DNA from 2 places in the Pseudoalteromonas sp. SR44-5 genome. Region 1 is predicted to be linked to the other one. Evidence: predicted binding sites of a transcription regulator. Region 1 holds the regulator's gene; the other holds the start of a gene.

Region 1 (8,866 bases):
CAGGGCATATTGGTAATAAAATTGCTGCAACACTGGCAAGCACTGGCACGCCTGCGTTTTTTGTCCATCCGGGTGAAGCAAGTCATGGTGATTTAGGGATGATCACTCGTGATGACGTGGTTATGCTTATTTCAAACTCAGGCGAAACCAGCGAAGTACTGAATATTATTCCGGTTATTAAACGTATTGGCGCAAAAATGATCGCCATGACAGGTAACCCTGAATCATCAATGGCAAATTGGGCTGATGCTCATGTATGCATCAAAGTAAGTCAAGAGGCCTGCCCATTAGGACTCGCTCCGACTGCAAGCACGACTGCAACACTTGCGATGGGTGATGCAATAGCCGTTGCTCTGCTAGAAACCCGTGGCTTTACCGCCGATGACTTTGCGCTATCGCATCCTGGTGGTAGCTTAGGTAAACGTTTACTATTGTGTTTAAAAGATATTATGCACAGTGGCCCAGCAACGCCTATGATCAATGATAAGCAATGTATCAAAGATGCATTAATCGAAATGTCGGCAAAAGGCTTAGGTATGACAGCTATTGTTGATGACACAGGGCAACTTGCAGGGCTTTTTACTGATGGTGATTTACGGCGAATTTTAGAGCAACGAATAGATATTCACAGTACTTTGATAAGCACTGTCATGACCCGCTCTTGCACTACTGCAACTGCTGATATGCTTGCCGCCGAGGCACTCAATATCATGGAGAATAAGCGTATCAATGGCTTAATTGTAGTTGATGATAAACACCACCCTATTGGTGCTCTTAATATGCAAGATTTGCTCAAAGCAGGAGTTTTATAATGCAGTTTGCTGACTTATATCAGCCACTTTCAGATGATGCTCGCGAGCGAGCACAAAAAATCAAACTCCTGATCTGTGATATCGATGGGGTGTTTTCAGATGGTCGTATTTATCTTGGTAACCAAGGTGAAGAACTCAAAGCGTTTAATACTAAAGATGGCTTTGGTATCAAAGCACTGATCAATAGCGGTTTTGAAGTTGCCGTGATCACCGGTCGTCATTCACAGATAGTTCAGCAACGGATGACTAGCCTGACAGTACCGCATATTTACCAAGGCCAAGAAAACAAGTTGCAAGCTTATCAACAGCTCAAGGATAAATTGCAGTTAAGCGATGAACAAATCGCTTACATAGGCGATGACGGACCTGACTTGCCGGTAATGGAATTGGTTGGTTTTGCGGTGGCAGTAAATGATGCGCATCCACTAATCAAACGCATTTCACATTATACAACCATGCTACCTGGTGGCTTTGGGGCGGTGCGTGAACTCACTGATTTATTAATGCTCGAAAATGGTAAATCATTAACCAGCGAAGGCACGAGCTCATGAATAGTGCGCGTTTAATATTATGCGTATTATTTGTCGGCTGCATGGTATGGCTGTGGTATCCGTATTTTTATCAAAGTACCGCCATAAAACAACACCAAGAAGATATAATAGCAAAACCTGATTATACTGCGGTGGCATTAAAACAAACCGCATTTGATGAACAAGGTAAAATTAGCCACAAAGTAACAGCTGCAAAAATGGAACTCTACCAACAGTTAGGGTTCACTTACTTTGAACAACCTATTTTTACACTCTATAATCAACAGCAGACGTGGCAAATTAATGCCGATGAAGCCACCTTATATGAAAATCATCAATTAATTTTAGAAGGTAATGTGGTTGCTAAAAACCTGACCAATAATGCCATGATTGAACATATAAACGCAGATAATATTCAGGTTGATATTGAACTACAAACCATGAGTTCAGAACAACCAGTTGAATTAATCGGACCAAATTTAAAAATCACTGGGCGCGGTCTCCATGCCGACTTAAAAGCCGAAGTGGTAGAACTAATTAACCATACGCGAACCATATATTATGACCAATAAATTTGCTCACTTGCTTGTTATACCAAGCTTATTCATTGCTTTTGCAAGCTTTGCTGAAAATACGACACCACCTGCAGATCAAGTCTCTATCAGTGCTGACACGCAGCTTGCCCAACTGAAAGACAATATCGGTATTTTTGAAAAAAATGTTGAAATCATTCATGGTAACCGCCGTATCAAAGCGGATCGACTTGAAGTCCATAAGCGCGAAGATTTAGGCGATAACAAACAACTACTTGTCGCAACTGGCAGTCCGGCTTACTTTGAAGAAAAACAAACTGATGGCACAGTAATGAGTGCCAGTGCTGATGAAGTCCGTTACGATGTCGCTAAGCGCTATTTAACCTTGGTTGGCAATGCACAAGTCACTCAGGCAGGTCAAAAAATCAATGCCAAAAGCATTACCTATGATATGGACCAGCAACTGATCAGTGCTGAAAAAGGCGCAAGCTCAAGCGATCGTGTGCACACCATTTTGGTACCAGTAGACAGTAAAAAAGACAAATCTAAAGGGCAGCCATGAGTACATTAAAAGCTGAATTTCTAGCAAAAAGCTATAAAGGTCGCCAAGTTGTAAAAAGCGTGGGTTTAGAAGTTAGCGCAGGCAGCATTGTTGGCTTATTGGGTCCTAATGGCGCTGGTAAAACCACCACCTTTTATATGATTGTGGGTTTAGTTCCAAGCGACAAAGGTAAAATCAGTATTGATGATAATGACATCACCTTACTGCCAATGCACAGTCGCGCACGGTTAGGGATTGGCTACCTGCCACAAGAATCATCCATCTTCCGTAAATTAACTGTTTATCAAAACCTGATGGCTATTTTAGAAACTCGTAAAGAGCTGAATAAACAAGCCAGAGAAGAAGCGCTCGACAGCTTACTTGATGAGTTTAGCATTCAACATATCCGCGACAGCCAAGGTATGGCATTATCTGGCGGTGAACGTCGTCGAGTTGAAATTGCACGCGCTTTAGCCGCAAACCCAAAATTTATCTTACTTGATGAGCCTTTTGCTGGCGTTGATCCTATTTCAGTGTTAGATATAAAGAAGATTATTGAACACCTTAAAAACCGTGGTATTGGCGTGCTTATTACCGACCACAATGTACGAGAAACCCTTGATGTTTGTGAAAAAGCCTACATAGTTTCTCATGGGGAGTTAATTGCATCAGGTACCCCTGAGCATGTACTCGCCGACCAAACAGTCCGCGATGTTTACCTGGGCGAGCAATTTAGGCTATAAAGCCACGCTCGGCTAAGTATCTGCTAGACTTAACGATGATAACAATAAAAGGATTGTTAGAGATACATGAGGCAATCACTCCAGCTGCGCATGGGCCAGCAACTTACAATGACACCACAGCTGCAACAAGCAATTCGCTTATTGCAACTCAGTACATTGGATCTCCAGCAAGAAATTCAAGAAGCGCTCGACAGCAATCCATTGTTAGAGCTAGAAGAACATGAATATTCAGACGACACGGCTGGTAAAAACGAACAAAAACAAGATAACGATGACTTAACCGTTAGCGCATCAGCAGACGACAAGCCAAGCGAATATGAACAAGAAAGTAGCGAAGCATTAAGTAAAGAGACCTTAAGTGACGAAATGGCTATGGACGTCACCTGGGACGAATACATGAGTGCTGCGCCAAATACGTCATCTGGGCCAATGCCTGAAGATGAGTCAATTTATCAAGGTGCCTCAACTGAAACCTTGCACGAATATCTAATGTGGCAATTACAACTCACACCTTTTAGTCCAACCGATGAAGCCATTGCCATTGCGATTGTTGAAGCCGTTGACGATTCAGGTATTTTAACCTTGAGCTGCGAAGACATCGCAGAAAGCTTAAATCAAGGTAATAACGAAGAAGAAATCGAACTCGACGAAGTGCAAGCAGTGTTAAAACGCATTCAGTTGTTTGACCCTGTTGGTATTGCTGCGCGCAGCCTACAAGAATGTTTATGTATTCAATTAAATCAATTTGATCCTGCAACTCCTTGGATTAGCGAGACAAAAATGATTTTAACTGATCATATCGATTTATTAGCTAGTCGTGACTATCGCACTTTGATGAAAAAGACTAAGCTTAAAGAAGATGAACTAAAAGAAGTAATGACACTGATCCACAGCCTTAACCCAAAGCCTGCGGATACCATAGTACGCGAAGAATCAGAGTATGTTATTCCTGACGTTTCGGTGAAAAAAATTAAAGGTCGCTGGGTGGTTGAACTCAATCCAGACAGCATGCCAAAAATTAGAGTGAACAGCCAATATGCGGCGATGTCACGCTCTGTAAAATCAAGCACTGACAGCCAATTTATACGCTCGCATTTGCAAGAAGCTAAATGGTTTATTAAAAGCCTAGAAAGTCGTAACGAGACGTTACTCAAAGTAACCAACTGCATTGTTAAACAGCAGCAAGGATTCTTTGAGCATGGCCCTGAGGCCATGCGCCCTATGGTACTAAACGACGTTGCCGAAATGGTTGAGATGCACGAATCAACAATTTCTCGTGTAACCACCCAAAAATACATGCATACCCCTCGTGGTATATTTGAGTTAAAATATTTTTTCTCGAGCCATGTAAGTACTGAGAACGGCGGCGAATGCTCATCGACAGCCATTCGAGCATTGATCAGAAAATTGATCAGTGCAGAAAACTCAGCGAAACCATTGAGTGATAGTAAAATTGCAGATATATTGGCAGAGCAAGGTATCAAAGTAGCTAGACGGACTATTGCAAAATACCGCGAGTCACTGGCTATTCCACCGTCAAATCAACGTAAAAGTTTGATTTAAGGCGTAAAATCACAAGAGGAAAATGCTTATGCAACTAAATTTAACTGGTCGTCATGTAGAAATTACTGATTCATTAAGAGACTATGTAAACAATAAGTTTGCCAAGCTTGAAAGGCATTTTGATCATATCAATAATGTCCATGTCATTCTTGATGTAGAAAAGCTAAGCCAAAAAGCAGAAGCCACATTACATGTCAGTGGCGCTGAATTATTTGCCTCAACTGAGCACCAAGACATGTATGCAGCCATTGACGGACTAATCGACAAACTTGACCGTCAGGTAATTAAACACAAAGAGAAGCACGCTCGACACTAACACTATGAAATTAAGCTCACTTATTTGCCAGGACTGCAGTAAAGCTGCGGTCCTTTTTAATAGCAAAAAACGGATCATTGAATTTATCAGCCAATTGGCTCATGAACAACTTCCTCAGCTATCACAACAAGAAATCCTCAACGCACTACTGTCGAGAGAAAAACTAGGTAGTACGGGTATTGGTCGTGGTATTGCTATTCCTCATGGCCGTATGAGTGGTGTTGAAAACCCGCTAGCAATAATTATAGTGAGTGAATCACCGATTGATTTTGATGCGATAGATAATCGCCCAGTTGATATATTTGTAGCTCTCATCGTGCCAGATGGTGATAGCCAACTTCATTTGAAGACGTTAGCCACAATTGCTGATAAACTCAACGACAAAGATTTTTGTAAACAACTACGTAGCGCAAAAACAGACCAAGATTTGTATCACGTAATTGCTGCGCAATCGTAGCCAAATGAAGGAGAATTTACATGGAGTTAATCATCATCAGTGGGCGTTCTGGCTCAGGTAAATCTGTTGCTCTGCGTGTAGTAGAAGATCTTGGCTATTATTGTGTAGATAATATTCCGGTAAACTTATTACCTTCATTAGTGCGCAGTGTCTCTGATAATTATGACAAAATTGCCGTCAGTATTGATGTCCGTAATTTACCGAAAGAGCAGGAAGAATTTAACGATATTCTTGAATACTTGCCTGGTTTTGCAAATCCGACGCTATTTTATTTAGACAGTGATGATCAAACCCTGATCAAACGTTTTTCTGAAACTCGCCGCTTACACCCATTATCTTTGGACTCTTTGCCACTGGATTTAGCTATCAAGCAAGAAAAAGTATTACTTGATGTATTAACTACTCGCGCTGACTTTATACTTGATACCACTGATCTGAGTGTCCACCAGCTTGCAGAGTCAATCCGTGAAAAGATTTTAGGGAAAAAAGATAAAAAACTAATCATTACCTTTGAATCATTTGGTTTTAAATATGGTATCCCAAAAGAAGCTGATTATGTTTTTGATGCACGCTTTTTACCAAACCCACATTGGGAGCCTGAGCTTAAGCCACTTACAGGCCTTGATCAGCCAGTAAAAGATTATTTAGCCAGCCATAGTATCGTACAAAAATTCACTTGGCAGATCCAAACCTTTGTACAAACTTGGTTACCGCATTTGGAGCGTAATAACCGCAGTTACTTAACAATTGCTATTGGTTGCACCGGTGGTCAACATCGCTCAGTTTATCTAGCGCAAACTATAGGTGAAAGCTTCTCGATGAGCCACAGCAATGTGAAAATTCGCCATCGTGAACAAGAATAACAACTCACGTTTACAGTAAGGAATGTTGATGCGTTTAGAAGATACATTTTTAATAAAAAACAAACTCGGTTTACATGCTCGCGCAGCCAGCGTATTAGCGCAATTAGCTGTGCAGTTTGATGCCAGCATCACACTTCATCAAGATGACAAACAAGCCGCAGGCGATAGCGTACTCGGCTTAATGCTATTAGAAAGTAGCCAAGGCAAAGAAGTTAAAGTTGTATGTGAAGGCCCGGACGCTGAACCTGCTCTTGCAGCAATTGGCGAGTTGATCGCACAACGCTTTAACGAACAAGAATAGCTCGTAGTCAGTACCACTAAATTGCGTTAAACTAAATAAAGTCGTTAATTAAACAGACCAAGCGCGTTAATTACCGACAACTGTTACCCTACCTATCAAGCGTATTAATTTTTAAGGACGCCAATGCCAGAAGCTTTTGAACAAGATTACCCACTACAACAACTAAAACAAGTGACCAAGTCACTTAACAGTGGTCAATTTGTTCAAGTAAGGCGTATGTTGGCAAAAACAGCTCCGTGTGACACCGCATTGTTACTCGAGTCATCCCCACATAAAATTCGTACCTTGCTATGGCAACTGGTTGATCCAGATGTACAAGGTGACGTACTCGAAGAACTCTCAGAAGATGTTCGTTTAGGGATCATTGCCCAAATGGAGCCGAAGCACATCGCTGCGGCAACTGAGGACATGAGCCACGATGATCTAGGGGAAGTACTACGTAGCCTACCTGATACCGTCTACAAAGACGTTGTTAGTGCCATGGACAGCCAAGATCGAGAACGTGCAACTCAAGCACTCTCTTATCAAGAGCGCTCTGCTGGCGCGCTAATGAACACTGATACAGTGACCATCCGTCCAGATGTCACTATCGACGTAGTACTGCGCTACTTACGTTTACGTGGTGAGCTACCAGAAGGTACCGATGATCTTTATGTTGTTGATAAACATAACTGCTTTATAGGTGCCATGTCGTTAACGACCTTGTTGACTAACTCGCCAGATAAAATCATTCGCGACTTAATGGATGAAGATTGTGAATCTATCCTCATTTCGATGGATGAAACCGATGTAGCACAACTGTTTGAACGTCATAACTGGATATCAGCCCCAGTGGTTGATGATAATGACCATCTACTTGGCCGTATCACCATCGATGATATCGTTGACGTTATCCGTGAAGACGCCGAGCATAGCTTATTAAGCCTAGCCGGTCTTGATGATGAAGAAGATACCTTTGCCCCAGTGTTAAAAAGTTCGAAAAAGCGCTCAATTTGGCTTGGCGTTAACTTATTAACCGCGCTACTTGCTGCGATTGTGGCAAGCTTCTTTGAAAACACCTTAGCAATTTTACCTATTCTAGCGGTACTCAACGGTATAGTGCCATCCATGGGTGGTGTTGCGGGCAGCCAAACATTAACCCTCGTAATACGTGGTATTGCAGTGGGTCATATCAACCAAACTAACCAACGCTTTTTACTGATCAAAGAGCTTGCAATCGGCGCAATAAACGGGATTGTTTGGTCCATTTTAATTGCCGGTGTTGTTGCTATTTGGCAATGGGACTTTAAGCTTGGCGGCGTACTCGCCTTTGCCATGTTTATGAACTTAGTAGCCGCAGGTATCGCCGGTGCCAGTATTCCGCTGCTATTGAAAAAAATGAAAATTGACCCTGCATTAGCTGGCAGCGTAGTACTGACAACCGTAACCGATATTGTAGGGATCTTCGCCTTCCTAGGCACCGCCACATGGTTGTTGGTGTAGTTAAAAATTAGTTAAAGGTTAAACCCATCGTAGGCGCGAGTTTATCTCGCGCATCTCTTAGCGTTACATCAACCTCATCCGCCAACTTAGGCAATGGCTTTAGCCATGAATGTTATCAACCGCGCGGCATAAAGCACCGCCTACGATAAACCCAAAACTTTAACACCCGTAGGCGTTGAGCTTGCTGACGCACAAACTCCGAGCCACATTTAAAACGCGGTGGCAAGCCACTCGCCTACAAGTGATTTAACACCGAGATAAACGTTAAAACCCGTAGGCGTTGAGCTTGCTGACGCACAAACTCCGAGCCACATTTAAAACGCAGTGGCAAGTCACTCGCCTACAAGTGATTTAACACCGAGATAAACGTTAACACCCGTAGGCGTTAAGCTTGCTGACGCAAAAACACCGAAACAATATTGAATATCGCGGTGGCAAGCCACTCGCCTACAAGTGAGTAATTAAACACTGAGATTACCGTTAACACCCGTAGGCGTTGAGCTTGCTGACGCACAAACTCCGAGCCACATTTAAAACGCAGTGGCAAGTCACTCGCCTACAAGTGATTTAACACCGAGATAAACTTTAACACCCGTAGGCGTTAAGCTTGCTGACGCACAAACTCCGAGCCACATTTAAAACGCGGTGGCAAGCCACTCGCCTACAAGTGATTTAACACCGAGATAAACGTTAAAACCCGTAGGCGTTGAGCTTGCTGACGCACA
Region 2 (5,025 bases), on a different contig from region 1:
GTATTAGTTCCAGGTAGCAAAACTTACATAGGTCTAAACTCATTAATTGAAGGGCAAGACTTTGTGTATGCGGAGCACATCGGCCAACAAACCTTCCTAATATTTATGTCATTGGTGGCTGGATTAATCTTTGCCAACGTTGCACTCCCACCGAAAAAGAGTTTATAAAGCAATTAAGTGCGGTAGTTACTATCGCGCTTAAACCTTATCACTTTAATCTCTTCATTAAACGCCTACTTGTGCGTATTAATCGCATATTTTAGCATTTAAGGTACACCTTGTTATAATCCTTCGATAATTAAAACATGCGAAGGAAAATTCATGATAAAAACTAGCCTAGCACTGGCTCTTGGACTCTCAAGCTCACTGGCATTTGCAGCCACATCGCTTACTGTAGAAGATATCCCTAAAATTCAGTCAGTTATTCAAACCAGCATTAGTCCAAATGGTGACAATGTTGCATTTACCCGCTCAGTGCCACGTGAATTATACGTCGACGAGAATGGTGCCAATTATAGCGAACTCTATGTCGTCGATGATGAAGGTGTCGAGCGTCCTTTCATTACCGGCTCTGTAAGTATCAAGAGTATTCAATGGTCAAACGATAGCAAAACGATCTACTTTTTAGCAAAACTTAAAGACGACAAGTTTACCGCGTTATATCAAATTCCAGTGGATGGTGGTCAAGCGCAAAAAGTACTATCGCTTAAAGACACATCAATTTCTAGCTATCAGTTAAGCCCGAATAACAAACAACTCGCTATTTTAGCTATGCCAGCGGCTGATAAATCTGAAAAAGAGCTGAAAAAATTAGGCTTTATGGCTGAGGTGTACGAGCTAGGCTTAAAAGATAAACAACTATTTATTGTCGATTTAGCCAAAACAGATAAACCTCTTACACCAACAGCGCTTAACGTTGCAAACTATGTAAGTGATGTAAACTGGGCCGCAAAAGGCGATAAGTTATTAGTAAAAACCCAGCCTACAGCGCTAATTGACGACAAATACACTAAATCACAATGGCACTTATTTGATATTGCGACTAATCAAGTGACGATGTCGTTTGCTACTGAAGGTAAATTAGACGGTGCTGAACTGTCTCATGATGGTCGTTACATCGCAATTCTAGGTGCCGAAGATAAGCATGATCCAGCCGCTGGTCGTTTATTTTTAGCTGACACAAAAACAGGTGAAGTAAGTGATTGGTTACCTAATTTCATGGGTCATATCGTTGATTTTGAATGGTCACATAAACGCAACACGCTTAATTTTATTGCCAATGTAGGTACGCAAAGTTTTGTCGCGGGCATTAAAACCGGCTCTAATAAATACAAAAAAATTATTAATGAAGGCCAATTTATTGCATCAAATCTGAGTATTTCTGATTCAGATAAAACCTTAGCGCTACGTGCAAACACTGCAAAGCACCCAAATGAAGTATTCATTATTCGTGGTTCTAAAGCACAACGTTTAACGGATTCAAACAACTGGTTGAATGACAAACGTTTTGCTAAGCAAGAAACTATTTCACTTAAGGCTCGCGACGGTGTTGAGATTGATGGCGTATTAGTCTACCCATTAGATTATGAAAAAGGCACGCGCTATCCATTGATCATGTCAGTGCACGGTGGCCCTGAAAGCCATGACAAAGACGGTTGGGTAACAAACTACTCGCGTCCAGGTCAAATGGGAGCAGCACGTGGTTATGCAGTATTTTACCCAAATTACCGTGGCTCTACAGGTAAAGGCGTTGATTATTCAAAGCTTGGTCAAAACGACTATGCAGGTAAAGAGTTTGACGATTTAATTGACTTTAAACAGCATCTTGTTGAAATGGGCTTAGTTGATACTAAACGTGTTGGTATTACGGGTGGCTCTTATGGTGGTTATGCATCAGCATGGGCCGCAACAAAATTGACTGAACACTTTGCTGCGAGCGTGATGTTTGTAGGTGTTACCAACCAACTATCTAAATTTGGAACTACTGATATTTCTAACGAAATGAATCTTGTGCATGCACGTTCATACCCATGGGATAAATGGCAGTGGTATTTAGAGCGCAGCCCTATTTACTGGGCAGGCCAGTCTAAAACACCATTACTGATCATGCATGGTAAAGATGATCCTCGCGTACACCCTGCACAATCAATGGAACTGTACCGTTATATGAAAGTACAAGGCAAAGATGTACGCCTTGTATACTATCCTGGCGAAGGTCATGGTAACCGTAAAGTAGCCGCGCAATATGATTACAGTTTACGTTTAATGCGTTGGATGGATAACTATTTAATTGACGGCAAAAAAGACATGCCAGCATTCGAGATTGACCATGCAGGCAAGTTAAAAGCGGTAAAAGACGCCAATAAATAATCCTATTATTTTGTGTTAAATACGCTTTTAGGCCAACATTCGTGTTGGCCTTTTTGCTTTTAAATAACAATGAATATGGATGTAATATAAAGACCTAACTCGGTAATTTTTACAAGAAAACACCTTAACAAGCTCAAATATAAAAAATTAAATCAATATATTACAACAACTTAAAAGTTGGCTTCTGTCTTGCAATATTCATTGTAATTAATGAGTAAAGCAAGGAAAACCCATGAATATTTTTGAAGCACTTCGTAATGATCACGACAAACAACGTTCGCTTGTCGATGCGCTGATAAAAACCCAGGGGGAGTCACCGAATAGACAGTCTCTTATGGATAATTTAAAACATGAGTTAGTAGAACATGCTAAATTTGAAGAGCGTTATTTCTATAATCCTTTGATGTTTGATGATTTAACCCATGAAAAAGCCCGTCATAGTATTGCAGAGCATCATGAACTTGATGAATTGATTGAGCAACTTGAAGAAACTGATATGAGCTCACCAGTGTGGCTTGTGACCGCTAAAAAATTACATCATCTTGTACATCATCATCTGGCTGAAGAAGAGCATGAAGTATTTCAACTAGCCGGTAAAGCGCTAACCGAAAGTCAAAAAGAAAGTCTAGCCGAAAAGTATAATAATGCGATGAGTTAACTGCTATATGTGCCCGCTTTAATTTATAAAGCTCTCTAAATAGCAACAACTCTATACCATTTGCATTTATTAGGCACCTCTAACACGGTCAATACTTGGCTAAGCAAACACTCTTAAATTAACTAAGCCCGGCATCAAACGCTGGGTTTTTTAATGCTCATGCTCCATCCCCACCTTTATTTAATATGAAAATCATTCATTGAATGTAAATATTTCGCAATTGAACATACAACTGATAATTGTTATCATACCTACCTTGGTTGCTTATTAGATTAATAATCTTTATTCTTGTCATGAAGGAAGTACAATGAAATCCCGCCCGCTTTATCTGGCCTCACTGATCAGTGCATTATTAACATCAACAACACTTATTGCTGATGATGACACAGCTGAAAATATGGAAGTGATGGTTGTCACCGCTTCTGGTTATGAGCAAAAATTAATAGATGCACCTGCAAGTGTCTCGGTTGTCTCTCGCGAAGATCTACAAAATAAGCCATTTACTAGCCTTGCTGATGCGCTTCGTGATATCGAAGGTATCGATGTTGGTGCCGGACAAGATAAAAACGGTAATATTAGTATTACCATGCGTGGTTTACCCGCAAGCTATACTCTAGTGCTTATTGATGGCCGCCGTCAAAGTGATGTAGGTAATATAGGCCCAAACAACTTTGGTAACAGCCAATTTATGTATATGCCGCCACTTGAGGCTATCGAGCGAATTGAAGTCGTTCGTGGCCCAATGTCCACTTTATATGGCGCTGATGCAATCGGTGGTGTAATCAATATTATCACTCGTAAAAATCTTGATAGCACCCATGGTAGCGTCACGGTAAGCAGTAATATCCAACAAGACGATCAATACGGTAACGATAATAAAGTCGATATATATTTGACCGGCCCAAGCGGCGTTGAGGGATTAACTTACGGGATCCGTGGTAGTTTTTATGACCGTCAAGAAAGTGAGCCAACTTACAGCGAAAGTTTACCACTTCCAGATGGCAGCATGTGGGTTGATGATGGTAGCTTTGGCGATAAAAAAATCGTTGCAGCACGTAACTGGAATGCCGGCGCAACAATAAACTACCTGATCAATAATCAGAATGAAATTACCTTTGAGTACGACATAGCCAAACAGCGTTACGATAACACCGAAGGTCAAACGGGTACGTTAGATAGCCCAGTCAGTTTATGGCGTGTTAGCAAAGGCATTGTACAGCCACGCGTTGGTTATACTCCATATCAACGTGTTGAACGTGAGCAATTTGTATTTGCACATGTTGGTCGATACGATGTTGGTACGCTTACCAGCAGCATTACCCAAAGCAGCAGTGAAAACTTTGGTCGCTCATTACCTCTTAATGTACAAGAGCGTTTAGGTGTGCAGGCCATTTGGGACCAAGCAGTACAGGATCAAGGCATCGACAAGCCAGAACTAACGGATGCAATTTACGCTCAACTTGATGAGACTTTTTTACCACGCCCAATGCGTACACTAAAACTTGATAACTTAATTATTGATACTAAGTTTGAATCAAATATAGATAACCACTATTTTGTAGTAGGCGCACAATATTTTGATGCCGAAATGGAAGATGGTGTATTTGGTATGTACGGGGATGGCTTCCGTGAAGGTACGACTCAAGATCATCGTCAAACAGCTGTATTTGCTGAAGATAACTGGGAAATTACCACAAATCTAACTGCAACTTTCGGCGCTCGTTATGATCATCATAATATCTTTGGCTCACAAGTTAGTCCTCGCGCTTATTTAGCCTACTCTCCTGCTGATGAATGGACTTTCAAAGGTGGTATCAGCACAGGATATAAAACCCCAGAGCCAAACCAACTATTCTCTGGTATTACAGGTTTTGGTGGCCAAGGTACTAAACCTTTTGTTGGCACGCCAGACTTACAACCTGAAACCAGTGTAAACTACGAAATGGCTGCTTACTTTAATGGCAGTGATAGTTTTAGTGGTAACGTAACGGTGTTTT

What was found. Region 1 encodes sigma-54, which starts transcription at its own class of promoters, with help from an activator protein. Its sites were predicted from a motif close to GTTGGCACGNNNNTNGNNT; they were not measured.
Region 2: the regulator sigma-54 is predicted to act here: its motif matches at 2,547-2,565, upstream of H5154_RS04765 (hemerythrin domain-containing protein).

What each region holds. Positions count from the first base shown of each region.
Region 1 covers NZ_JACJDT010000061.1:11,839-20,704, forward strand. Annotated here, with positions in the region: gene H5154_RS21020 (KpsF/GutQ family sugar-phosphate isomerase) at 1-812, shown strand, start outside; gene kdsC (3-deoxy-manno-octulosonate-8-phosphatase KdsC) at 812-1,363, shown strand; gene lptC (LPS export ABC transporter periplasmic protein LptC) at 1,360-1,914, shown strand; gene lptA (lipopolysaccharide transport periplasmic protein LptA) at 1,904-2,437, shown strand; gene lptB (LPS export ABC transporter ATP-binding protein) at 2,434-3,159, shown strand; gene H5154_RS21045 (RNA polymerase factor sigma-54) at 3,226-4,722, shown strand; gene hpf (ribosome hibernation promoting factor) at 4,751-5,038, shown strand; gene ptsN (PTS IIA-like nitrogen regulatory protein PtsN) at 5,043-5,495, shown strand; gene rapZ (RNase adapter RapZ) at 5,516-6,358, shown strand; gene H5154_RS21065 (HPr family phosphocarrier protein) at 6,387-6,659, shown strand; gene mgtE (magnesium transporter) at 6,783-8,141, shown strand.
Region 2 covers NZ_JACJDT010000006.1:6,128-11,152, forward strand. Annotated here, with positions in the region: gene H5154_RS04755 (threonine/serine exporter ThrE family protein) at 1-168, shown strand, start outside; gene H5154_RS04760 (S9 family peptidase) at 322-2,370, shown strand; gene H5154_RS04765 (hemerythrin domain-containing protein) at 2,603-3,028, shown strand; gene H5154_RS04770 (TonB-dependent receptor domain-containing protein) at 3,336-5,025, shown strand, end outside.